Regions from separate parts of the Serratia sp. OS31 genome, predicted to be linked through region 2. Evidence: predicted binding sites of a transcription regulator. Region 2 holds the regulator's gene; each other region holds the start of a gene.
The links. Region 2 encodes LexA, which represses DNA repair genes until DNA is damaged. Its sites were predicted from a motif close to TNCTGTATGTACATACAGNA; they were not measured.

Region 1 (3,121 bases), on a different contig from region 2:
AAAGGATACCGGCCATTTGCGTGGCCAGCGTCACCATAAAAGACTCTTCGCTTTCGTCAAACTGGCGCAGCTCACGCTGCTGAACCACCAATACGCCCAGCAATTGGCGGCGATGAATGATCGGCACGCCAAGGAAGGATCGGAACCGATCCTCCTTCACCTGGGGAATATATTTGAAGCTGGGGTGGCTCTGCGCGTCCGCCAGGTTTATCGGCTCCGCACGGCGCCCAACCAGGCCGACGATGCCTTCATCAAAGGCCAGTGCGATAGTGCGCCCACGCGGTTTTTTTAACCCGCGTGTCGCCATCAGGTAATAACAGCGGCGGTCATTGTCTGCCAGATAGATAGAACAGACTTCCGTATCCATTGCCAGACAGGTCTCATTAACCAAAAGATCCAGCGCATCTGTCAGGCTGGCCGCCGCGGCCACCTTCTCAACAATTTCTCGCAAGCGCGTGAGCATAGTCGGCTTAACTTAACCTCTCTTCCGGCGATAAGCGGGGGTCTGCCGCTGTGCTGCCTGCTCCTGCATCGGCATCACGGTGACGGCGAATTCTTTCATCACCCGGCGGTAAACGTCGCGTTTGAACGACACCACCTGGCGCACCGGATACCAAAAACTCACCCAGCGCCAGCCGTCAAACTCCGGCGTGCTGCTGCGTTGCATATTGATATCAGCGTCATTGCACATTAACTGCAACAGAAACCATTTCTGCTTTTGGCCGATACAAACCGGCTTTGTGTCCCAACGCACCAAACGTTTTGGCAATTTATAGCGCAACCAGTTGCGGGTTGAGGCCAGGATACGCACATCCTTTTTGCTCAGCCCCACTTCTTCGAACAGCTCACGGTACATGGCCTGTTCTGCGGTTTCACCAGGGTTGATCCCCCCTTGGGGAAACTGCCAGGAGTGTTGACCGTAACGGCGAGCCCACAGGACTTGCCCCTGACGATTACAGATTACGATACCAACATTCGGGCGGTAGCCATCATCATCGATCACCGGACTACCTCGATAAGCTTAAATTCGCATAGATACCCTGATTGTTTCACACAAGCTACAGGCGGTAAACCACTGCTTTGCGGCACCGCAGCCCGGATAACATTGGGATAACTCACAGATAATGGCAAAGTTATAAACATGTGAAGCCGTTTACACGCGGTTTTATTCACTTTTTCTGTGGATAGGTGTGTGTAGAACTCAAGGGATAAGCCGGTAAAACTCTGGTGAACTCAAAATCGCCATAAAAACGAAAACAAAATTACACCATTAAAAACATTAAGTTAGTTATTTATCAACAACCCTATACAGAGCAAAAATGTGATCTATATCCGTTTAGGATCTTACCCTGGCGAAAGATCCACCAACGTCGTTTTTATCCACAGATTATCCGTATGAGTTACGCACAAAATGGACAATTTCGCAAAAAACCCCCTGCGTCAAGGCTGTAAATCGAACCAGTGATCGGTAAAAATTTGGGTTATCCCATAAATCTGTGGATAAATAGGTGTAAGATCCTGTTTATTGTCGGTGGCTTCAGGTGCACAAGCGTCGCCCTGAATTTTTCCCCGGTCACGTAGCGGGAAAAAAGTCATGAAAAATCATGCTACTATTATTCTTTTCCCCAGACCTTGCCCACCCAGGTTCGCTGTGTACAAATACAGTACGTTTTTCAACCAAATTTAACAGGCTCGCATTATGGCGTTTTTATCTCCTCTGCCCCCCCCTCCCGAAAATGAACAGCAGCTGTTTGAACGGGCGCAGCAGCTTGCCGGCTGTCAGTTGGGAGAACTGGCGACACGTGCGCAGTTGCCTATTCCCAACGATCTGAAGCGGGATAAAGGATGGGTTGGCATGCTGCTGGAGCAGTATCTTGGGGCCATGGCCGGCAGCAAGCCGGAACAGGATTTCCCCGAGTTGGGCATCGAGCTGAAAACCATCCCGATAGACGCCGCCGGCAAGCCGCTGGAAACCACTTTCGTCTGCGTAGCCCCCTTGACCGGCAACAGCGGTGTCACTTGGGCCAGCAGCCACGTACGCCACAAGTTGGCGCGGGTGCTGTGGATCCCGGTGGAAGGCGAGCGGCAAATCCCGCTGGCGCAGCGGCGCATAGGATCACCGCTATTATGGAGCCCCAATGAGGAAGAAGAAGAGATGCTGCGCCGCGACTGGGAAGAACTGATGGATTTGATCGTGCTCGGCCACGTAGAACGGATCACCGCACGGCACGGCGAAGTGCTGCAACTGCGCCCCAAGGCGGCCAACAGCAAAGCCCTGACCGAAGCCATCGGCGAGCAAGGCCAGCCGATCCTCACTTTGCCGCGCGGTTTCTATCTGAAAAAAAGCTTCACCGCCGCGCTGCTGGCAAGACATTTCTTAATCTGATCGCTTTTGTTTAGGCTGTGTTTAGCTAACAGTGTCGCCTTATCAATAAACGCGTATAATTCAGCCTTTGCTTTTTATTAAGGTGTGGCTTGGCAATGTTCGAATGGATTATGGATCCCAATGCCTGGTTAGCGTTAGGTACGCTGACCATTCTTGAGATCATTCTGGGTATTGATAACATTATTTTCCTTTCCCTGGTGGTGTCTAAACTGCCGAAAGCCCAGCAGAACAAGGCGCGTCGCATCGGGCTGGCCGGCGCAATGTTAATGCGTCTGGGGCTGTTGGCCTCTATCGCCTGGGTGATCCGTCTGACCCATCCGCTGTTTAGCGTTATGGACCACAGCGTTTCGGCTCGCGATCTGATCCTGCTGCTGGGTGGGCTGTTCCTGATTTGGAAAGCCAGTAAAGAGATCCATGAAACTATCGAAGGGTCGGACGAAGAGCACCACACAAAAGTGCACGGCTTCTTCGGTGCCATCGTGCAGATCATGCTGCTGGATATCATTTTCAGCCTGGATTCGGTGATCACCGCGGTAGGCCTGTCCGATCATCTGTTTATCATGATGGCAGCGGTAGTGATTGCCGTGGGCGTCATGATGTTCGCCGCCCGGCCGATTGGCGAGTTCGTTAACCGTCATCCTTCGGTGAAAATGCTGGCGCTGGCATTCTTGATCCTGGTGGGCTTCACCCTGATGCTGGAAAGCTTCCAGGTGCATGTACCTAAAGGCTACATCT
Region 2 (3,121 bases):
ACGGAAGATCGGCCCGGCCGGCCAGAAGTTGAGGTTGATGCCGGCCGCAATGTGCGGTGGCACCAGGCCCTGATGGTACAGCACGTAGGACAACAGCAGATAGTCCATGTGGCTGCGATGGCAGGGCACATAAACGATCTCGTGGCCATCCTGGGCCAGCTGACGTACCCGCTCGGCGTTGGTGACGTTGATGCCCTGATACAGCCGGTTCCAGGTCCAGCTCAGCACGCGGTCGGAAAGGCGCACCGTCTCGTAAGAGAAGTCGGCGGCAATCTCTTCCATCAGTGCAATCGCATTCTGCTGGGCTTTTTCGTGGGAGATTTTTTTACTGCGCGCTTCGTCTTCAACCGCTTTTTCGATCGCTTTGGACGCCAACAGCTTGTTGAACAGGTCCTGACGGGCCGGCAGGCTTGGGCCTACGGCAGCCAGACGCTGGCGCGAGAAGTGCATTCGGGCTACGCGGGCCAGCTTTTGCGCGATGATCTTGTCGGTACCATGCTCGGTCGCCATACGACGCAGCGAAACGGTATTGGAGAAACGCACAAAGCTATCGCGGCCGAGCCACAGCACAGCGAAGAATTTCTGGACGCCATTTAGCAAGCGCAGATGCGGCGTGCCGTGGCCTTCGCGCCCCGGAGAGCGGCCAAACATCACCGAAACCGGCAGCATCTGAATATCGAGATCCGGGTTGCTGCGGTGCAGATCCAGATAGTCGTGGAACAGTTTTACCGACTCTTCTTTCGGCGTGTAGTAGCGGAATACGCGCGGGCCGTCGTGAATAAACACGTGGCTGGGCAGCACGGTGCCGTCTATTTCCAGCGGATTGAGAGGATCGGGCAAATCCTGCGCCAGGCACTGGGTGCGCAGCGTCAGTAAATCCGCCTTGGAATTATAAGGTAAAACATACAAAATCGGCCGTGAGGGATCCAACCCTAACTCCGTGACCGGATCTGAAGGGATAACCTTACTTCTTACCAACAATTTGAGTGGTAAATTCAATAGTTTATAATAAATTTTACGCCAACCTGACATAACAACGTGAAGCCTCTTGTTAGCAATGCGCCGCAAGCATACCAGAAACCGGGTAGCAGATCTGTGGTGTTGGAAAACCGGGAGCCGTGAGCGCTTCCTGGCCTAGACTGTTTAATTATGACTTACCTCTGCGAAAGGCACTAAAAACATGACGAACCAAGCAACCGGCCTGACCCGTATTATTAAAGCCGCCGGCTACTCTTATAAAGGTTTTTCCGCTGCCTGGCAGCACGAAGCGGCGTTCCGCCAGGAGTTGGTGGTGACCGTGCTGGCTATCATACTGGCGATTTGGCTGGACGTGGGTGCGATAGCGCGCATTTTACTGATTGGGTCGGTGGTGCTGGTGATGATTGTCGAGATGCTCAACAGCGCGATTGAGGCGATTGTCGACCGGGTGGGGACCGAGTACCACGAGCTGTCCGGCCGGGCCAAGGATATGGGGTCGGCGGCGGTATTGTTGGCGGTGATTTTGGCGCTGTTTGTTTGGGGCACGGTGCTGTGGCAGCACTTTGTCTGAGCAAAGCGAGCTCGTTGCGATCCGGGTCGCTAATCCCTGATTTTTATTCATTCTTCGGTTCCCAAGCCGCACTTACCTGTATATACTCACAGCAAGACTGTATAAACAAACAGGGGGCGGAATGAAAGCACTAACTACCAGACAGCAAGAGGTCTATGATCTGATTCGCGATCATATTTCGTCCACTGGCATGCCGCCAACGCGTGCCGAGATCGCCATGCGTCTGGGGTTCCGTTCGCCAAATGCCGCAGAAGAACACCTGAAAGCGCTGGCGCGTAAAGGCGTCATCGAAATCGTCTCCGGCGCTTCGCGCGGCATTCGGTTGCTGATGGAAGATGAAGAGGGTTTACCGCTGATTGGCCGCGTGGCTGCCGGGGAGCCGCTGCTGGCGCAGCAGCATATCGAAGGCCACTACAAGGTGGATCCTTCCCTGTTCAAACCGAGCGCGGATTTCCTGCTGCGGGTTAACGGCATGTCGATGCGTGATATCGGTATTCTGGACGGTGACCTGCTGGCGGTGCATAAAACTCAGGACGTGCGTAATGGCCAGGTGGTTGTGGCGCGCATCGAAGATGAAGTGACGGTCAAGCGGCTGAAAAAGCACGGTAACGTGGTTGAGCTGCTGCCGGAAAACAGCGAATTCCAGCCGATTGTGGTTGATCTGCGTCAGCAGAACTTCACCATTGAAGGCTTGGCGGTCGGCGTGATCCGCAACGGCGACTGGGTTTAACCCATAAGCCTGCACGCTGCCCTCTGATTTAAATCGCCCCAGCTCTGGGGCGATGTCATTTCTGACCGATTAAAACCGCATTGCCACGGGAACATTTCACTATGCGCCTGCTTTCCGCCTTCACCAGCGATACCGATAAAGCCTTGTGGCGCCTGGCGCTACCCATGATCTTCTCCAATATCACCGTACCGTTGCTTGGGCTGGTGGATACCGCAGTGATCGGTCACCTCGACAGCCCTGTTTATCTGGGCGGTGTGGCGGTGGGCGCCATGGCGACCAGCTTCTTGTTTATGCTGTTGTTGTTCCTGCGAATGAGCACCACCGGTCTGACGGCGCAGGCGTTGGGCGCGCAAAATCCACAGGGGCTGGCGCGTGCCTTTATGCAGCCGCTGCTGCTGTCGGTATTGGCCGGCGTGGCCATTGTGTCGTTACGCCATCCGCTGATCGACTTGGCGCTGCAGGTCGTCGGTGGCGACGAAGCCGTGCTGGAGCAGGCCCGATTGTTCCTCGAGATCCGCTGGCTGAGCGCGCCGGCGGCATTGGCGAACATGGTTATCCTTGGCTGGCTGCTTGGCGTGCAATACGTACGTGCGCCGGTGATCCTGCTGATTGTCGGCAATTTATTGAATATCGTGCTGGATATCTGGCTGGTGATGGGGCTGGGCTGGAATGTGCAAGGTGCGGCGATGGCGACCGCCATTTCTGAGTATGCCACGCTGCTGCTGGGCTTCTGGCTGTCCTGGCGTGTCATGCGCCTGCGTGGTATTTCCTTGCCGATGCTGCGCACTGCCTGGCGCGGCAACCTGCGGCGTCTGCTGGCGCTGAACCGCGACATTATGCTG
Region 3 (3,121 bases), on a different contig from region 2:
AAAAAACCCCGCATAGCGGGGTTTTTTACTAAGAGTGGTAGCTTAGCCTTGTGGCTGAGTTACAACGTCTTTGATACCTTTAACTTCGATCTCTACGCGACGATCTGGTGCCAGGCAGTCGATCTGTGCTTTGGTAGCACGGCCAGCTTTGTAGCCACAGGTGTTGCCAGTGACGGAATCAGCTTCGCCCATACCACGTGCAGAGATTTTGTCTGAAGGAATACCTTTAGATACCAGGTAGTCAACAACGCTTTGAGCGCGTTTTTCAGACAGTTTCTGGTTGTACTGGTCAGAACCAACGGCGTCGGTGTAACCCAGAACTACAACAGAACCATCTTTAGGATCCATGGAGCTCAGCTGGGTGTACAGCTGGTCCAGAGCCTGTTGGCCTTCTGCTTTCAGAGTAGATTTGTTGAAGTTGAACAGCACGTCAGACTTCAGAGTGAAACGCTTGGTTTCAACAACTGGAGCTGGAGCCGGAGCTGGTGCTGGAGCAACAACATCATCCTGACCGAAACGGTAAGAAACACCCAGGCTCAGCATGGTGTTGTCTGGACGTGCGCCGACAGTACCTGCATCACCGATGTTGCTAACGAATTGGTAGTCCAGGCGAGTAGCCCAGTTTTTGGTCAGTGCGTACTCAACACCCACTGCAGCCAGCGGAGAAACGCCAGTGTCGTGGTCGCTCAGACGAGTGCCATTGCCGTAGTTAGCTTTGGAATCTGCACGCCATACCATACCACCCAGACGAGTGTAGATGTCCAGATCGTCGATGATTGGGTAGCTCAGTTTAGCTGCCAGTTGAACGCCCTGTGCTTTGAAAGCACCGTTGTTCACGCTGCCTTTGTAAGGCATACGGCCAAGCCAGTCATAGCCCAGCTCGAAGCCCAGGTATTGGTTCGCCTGGTAACCCAGGAACGCGCCAGCACCCAGTTGATCTTTATGGGTCGGACCATTGCCGATACCATTCTGGTAACCGTTGCCGTAGAAACCAGTGTCATGGTACTGGGACCAGCCCAGTTTAGCACCGGTGTACCAGGTATTATCTTTTGGGGCGGCTTGCGCTACGGTAGCGAAACCAGCCAGTGCCACTGCTAATGCGATAGCTGTCTTTTTCATTTTGCGCCTCGTTATCATCCAAATAGGCAATGAGCTTTAAAGCTGTTTTAAGCCCTTGGTTAAATTCCTTCGCCAAGGTTTGAGCCCTCGTTTGTTACTCGGCCAGTTTATCTGGCGTTATAGAGCAACCTTGGCGATGTAAAGTCTACAACGTGGCGCGAAAGTTACAAGTGTGATGTGATAAAGCTCTAAAAAAAAACGCGGAATCGTACATATTTACTAACATTAACCGGCAAAAAAACGAGCAATTTAGCCTTCGTTTTGGGCCGCGGAACCGCAGCCGCACTCGCTTTTCCCCTGATCCCATAAAGGTTCCCTTGCAGAACGATGAAAATGATGGGAAAAATCCTAAATTTACTTAATGATACAAAGAAGAGTGAATTTTTAGGGTGGAACACTGTCCGTGAATCGGGTTTATGTCACGTTGAGGACGCATAATGAACCCGTAAGCATTACCTAATTCTGCCGCACGTCTTAATTTTAGACGATCTTCTTCCGTAAGATCGGGTAACCAGCCGAGTACGACACTGTAATTTCCCGTCAGTAACGCTTTTTCCATTGCTTCAACCGTGTCCAGCGGACTGATTTGGCTCAGCTGCACCACTTTCCCAACCGGCAGGCCGGACTGCTGCAGCCACCTTTTGCTCAGCTTTTGCTGTGGGGTCAGCCATAACAACCAGCGAGACTGCATGCCCAGCTGCTGTAGCAAAGGCAGCAGCAGTTGCGCCACCGCGGGCTGATGCTCGTTGTAAACAAGTTCACTGATAAGGCCATTTTTGTTGCCGGCATCTGTGTTTTCTGCAGCATTGTTCACCGCAAAAGAGGTGTGGCTGAAATGGGTTTTGTAGAGTGATTGAGTACGCATAAAGTATCCCGCCCGTAGTGTCACTGTATGTTTATACAGTACATCCAGTTGTCAGTAAGATCAACCCAAATCTTCGTAGCACCTCGCATAATTGCGATCATTTTTTATACGGCAGACTTTTGTGATTGGCATGCCCATGGATAGTGCGTATTTTTCTAATTACTTGTTCGCGTTAGTTTTATTTCATTGATACGAGAAATGATAGAACGGAAACTCACACCAGGAGAACGTTATGAAAGGGAAATCAACGGGAAGGATCGCACAAGCCAAGGCTTGTTTTTGCGCATTAGGCACTATCACTACTCGCTCGCAGTTCGGGGGCTACGGGGTACTGGCCGACGGCATCATGTTCGCAGTTATCGCTGAAGGAGAACTTTATCTCCGCGCTACGGAGGGGCTGGAATCGGTCTTTCGCTCACGCGGCATGGTCAATATGGTTTACTCCAAACGTGGTGTGCCAATCACTATGCGCTATTACTGGGTGGATGAGACCCTGTGGCGTGATAGGGATGAGTTGGTTGGGTTAGCCTGGCAGGCTATTCGCGAAGCGCGCCGGGAGCTAGAGGTTAAAGCGGACAACCAGAGTCGGTTAAAAACCTTACCGAACATCGACATCAACATGGAACGTTTGCTGTGGCGAGTCGGTATTTGTAATGTTTATGATTTGCGCTTAAACGGGGCCAAACGCAGTTATCTTCGGCTATTGCAGCAGCAAAAAAATTTAGGGCTGCGGGTGCTGCTTTCGTTGGGCGGGGCAATTGCCGGCTATCATCACGCCGCTTTGCCTTGGGAATTACGCAGCGAGCTGACGTACTGGTTTGAGCGCACCATGATGTTGCTTAGCCACGGCCATAACCCAAGAGTCCAGGGCCTGATGAAAGGCCCCGAATGATTATGCCGATTTACCTATTTGCGCATTGAGCATCGTGAGTTCCGGCAAGAGCTCAATCACCAACCCAATCTGCTGCAACACCAATTGATCTTTGCTTTCCGGTTCCGGCGCCGCGTGTTGAATTCGTTCAGCCAGGCTTTCCAACGCCTGAGTGATGCGCCGACTGTCCTGTTCTTCTTGGTGCAAGGCGCCATCGACATAACAGACAGCATCATTCAGCAGATCCAGGGTCGCAGGATTATTCA
Region 4 (3,121 bases), on a different contig from region 2:
CACCTTCGTGTTGTTTCTGCTGATTGTCGGCGGCATGTCCCTGGGCTACGTGTTTAAACGTAAAAGCCTGCAGGGCAGCTGCGGCGGCATTACGGCGCTGGGGATGGATAAGGTCTGCGACTGTCCGGAACCTTGCGATGCGCGTAAAAAACGCCTGGAGAAAGAGGCGTTGCGCCAGCAGCAGTTGGAAAAGCACCGGATTATCTGACTACAAGGGGCGCATGCAGCGCCCCTTGTAGTCAGATGACAAACACCCGAAAAGCGTGGTTTTCGGATGTTTGGGGTAAATCAGAAGACATAATTCTTTGTTTTTATTGGAGCCAGAGCAGGACTTTTAACTACAAAGGATTTTGTCAGCCATCTGAGGGGCGCATGCAGCGCCCCTTTTTCTATCGGTTATTTGGCCTGGCGAAAGTTTTTCGCGTCGGCCGGTGAGTTGACCATCACCCCGTCGACCCCAAGCGCCAGCGCCTGCTGGTAGTCTGCCGGGGTGTTGATACCAAACAGAACGATGTGCGCCGGCCCTTGCGAACGGAAGCAGTCGATCGATTCTTTATCCCAGGTCAGAAACGCCTTGGAGCGCCCCTCGCCCAGGGTAAATTTCTCCACCACTTCCACTTCCCGCTTCAGTTCAAGCCCGTACCAGCGTGGCTTCTGGTTATCCGGCTTCAGTTCGCACAGGTGCGACAGGCTGATATTCGCCAGCAGATCGCGGGTTTCATCGCGGGTTTCAAAACGCTTGATAGCCGGCGGTAACGCCTGCAAATATTTGGCATCGGTGGAGTAAACGCGAGTGCGGTTCAGGCTGTCGGTTTTCTCCAGCGTTGCCAGCAAGGTTTTACCGAACTGGGCCGGATCGGCATCCGGTGACTTGATGTCCAGATAGAAATTGACCTTGGGGAAGTCGTTGAGTATTTCATCCAGCCGAGGAATGCCAATGCCTTTCCCCCGGAATGGATGCGTTTCCCCTTTGGCGAATGACCAGCCGGCGTCAACTTTTGCCAGTTGTTCGGCGGTGTAAGCAGAGACCAAACCCTGTTGGTTGGTCAGCGCCTTCAGATCTGAAGGGCGGTACAGCACGATAACGCCGTCTTTGGATTCCTGCAGGGTGATCCAAATGGCGTCGGCATCGTTTTTCAGTGCGGTTTCAATCGCGACGCGGGTATTTTCCGGTGCGTCGGCAGTGCCGCCGCGGTGCGCAATAATGGCAGGGGCTGCGCTCGCGGCAAGGGAGATCAGGGATAATGCTGAAGCGAATAAATAGACCGAGAATGTTTTCATGTAGGGCACCTTCCTGTGCGTAAGGTTTATTGTTATCAGTAATTGAGGCGATTAATTTGCCACAGCGTACTATTCAAAAATTACGCTTTTTTAACAAGTCGAAGATAATTGGGTGAAACCCTGTTTTCTCCGAGCTGATCCGAGTTTTGCCGAGGCTTGAGCTTTCCATTATTGGCTGTATACTTATACAGTGTTATTGGAGGGGCGATGCGTAAAATCATTCATGTCGATATGGACTGCTTCTTCGCGGCGGTAGAAATGCGCGACGATCCCAGCCTGCGCGATATTCCGTTGGCGATTGGCGGTAGCGCCGACCGGCGTGGGGTGATCAGCACCGCCAACTATCCTGCGCGTCGCTATGGCGTACACAGTGCCATGTCGACAGCGATGGCGCTCAAGCTTTGCCCGCACCTTAAGCTGCTGCCCGGTCGAATGGCGGCATACAAGGAAGCCTCGCTGCATATCCGTGAAATTTTTGCCCGCTACACCCCGCTGATAGAACCGCTGTCTCTGGATGAAGCCTATCTGGACGTAACCGACTGCAGCCAGTGCAACGGATCGGCGACGCTGATCGCCGAGCAAATCCGTCAGGCTATAGCCGATGAACTGAACCTCACCGCGTCTGCCGGTATCGCGCCCATCAAATTCCTCGCCAAAATCGCCTCGGAGCTGAATAAGCCGAACGGCCAATACGTCATTACCCCGGCGCAGGTTCCCGCGTTTTTACAGCAACTGCCGCTGAGTAAAATCCCGGGCGTGGGAAAAGTGACCGCCAAACGGCTGGAAGAAGTGGGGTTGATCACCTGCGCCGATGTGCAGCAGTACGATTTGGCAGCGTTGTTAAAGCGCTTTGGCAAGTTTGGCCGCGTCCTTTGGGAACGCTGTCAGGGCATCGATCTGCGTGAGGTTTCGCCTGAGCGGCTGCGCAAGTCGGTGGGGGTAGAACGCACGCTGGCGGAGGACATTCATGCCTGGGAAGAGTGCGAAGCGCTGATCGTCGAAAAACTATACCCGGAACTGGAAATGCGCTTGCGTAAGGTAAAACCGGATCTGCATATCGCCCGCCAAGGCGTGAAGCTGAAGTTTCAGGATTTCCAGCAAACAACGCAGGAACACGTTTGGCCGGTGCTGAACAAAGACGATTTGATCAACGTAGCGCGTCAGGCATGGAGCGAGCGGCGTGAAGGACGAGGGGTGCGGCTGGTAGGTTTGCACGTGACGCTGCTGGATCCGCAGTTGGAGCGCCAGCTGTTGCTGCCGTGGGAATAATAAGGGCGCAATCTACAATTGCGCCCTTATCTGAACTGCTCGGTCATTTCTGGGGTTCAGCGTGCCGAACCCGGCAGATTACGCGCGCTCTGGGATAGCCTTCAGCAGCGCCGTCAGCAGCTTCCAGTACAGACCCACGCTTTCGATATGCACCTGCTCATCCGGCGAATGTGGCCCGGTGATGGTTGGCCCAATCGACACCATATCCATATTCGGATAAGGCTTTTTAAACAGGCCGCATTCCAGCCCGGCGTGGATCACCATAATGTTCGGCGTCTTGTTGAACAGGTCCTGATAGATCTCGCGTACCAAATGCATGACCGGTGAGTCAGCGTCCGGCTGCCAGCCAGGGTAGCCGCCTTTCGGTGCCACTTTGGCGTTGGCCAACTGGCCCAGCGCGGTCAGCATGCCGACCACGTAATCTTTACCGCTGTCGATCAACGAGCGGATCAGACAGATGATTTCCGCTTCGCTGTCGCTGGTGGTCACTACGCCCACGTTCAGTGAGGTTTCCACCACGCCTTTCACCGCGTCGCTCATGCGGATCACACCGTTTGGCGTACCGTTGAGC

Region 1: a site for LexA is predicted at 1,648-1,667, ahead of mutH (DNA mismatch repair endonuclease MutH). Genes of this name have one in related genera too.
Region 3: a site for LexA is predicted at 2,006-2,025, ahead of sulA (SOS-induced cell division inhibitor SulA). Genes of this name have one in related genera too.
Region 4: a site for LexA is predicted at 1,455-1,474, ahead of dinB (DNA polymerase IV). Genes of this name have one in related genera too.

Annotation. Positions count from the first base shown of each region.
Region 1 is NZ_JACJFQ010000012.1:20,979-24,099, forward strand. It holds gene ptsP (phosphoenolpyruvate--protein phosphotransferase) at 1-463, opposite strand, end outside; gene rppH (RNA pyrophosphohydrolase) at 476-1,003, opposite strand; gene mutH (DNA mismatch repair endonuclease MutH) at 1,700-2,386, shown strand; gene H5P17_RS12125 (TerC family protein) at 2,482-3,121, shown strand, end outside.
Region 2 is NZ_JACJFQ010000028.1:54,832-57,952, forward strand. It holds gene plsB (glycerol-3-phosphate 1-O-acyltransferase PlsB) at 1-1,032, opposite strand, end outside; gene H5P17_RS20150 (diacylglycerol kinase) at 1,181-1,549, shown strand; gene lexA (transcriptional repressor LexA) at 1,671-2,279, shown strand; gene dinF (MATE family efflux transporter DinF) at 2,381-3,121, shown strand, end outside.
Region 3 is NZ_JACJFQ010000003.1:71,396-74,516, reverse strand. It holds gene ompA (porin OmpA) at 43-1,119, opposite strand; gene sulA (SOS-induced cell division inhibitor SulA) at 1,478-1,984, opposite strand; gene H5P17_RS04240 (TfoX/Sxy family DNA transformation protein) at 2,217-2,876, shown strand; gene yccS (YccS family putative transporter) at 2,877-3,121, opposite strand, start outside.
Region 4 is NZ_JACJFQ010000030.1:18,336-21,456, reverse strand. It holds gene nqrM ((Na+)-NQR maturation NqrM) at 1-208, shown strand, start outside; gene H5P17_RS20745 (glycerophosphodiester phosphodiesterase family protein) at 397-1,281, opposite strand; gene dinB (DNA polymerase IV) at 1,489-2,550, shown strand; gene pepD (beta-Ala-His dipeptidase) at 2,629-3,121, opposite strand, start outside.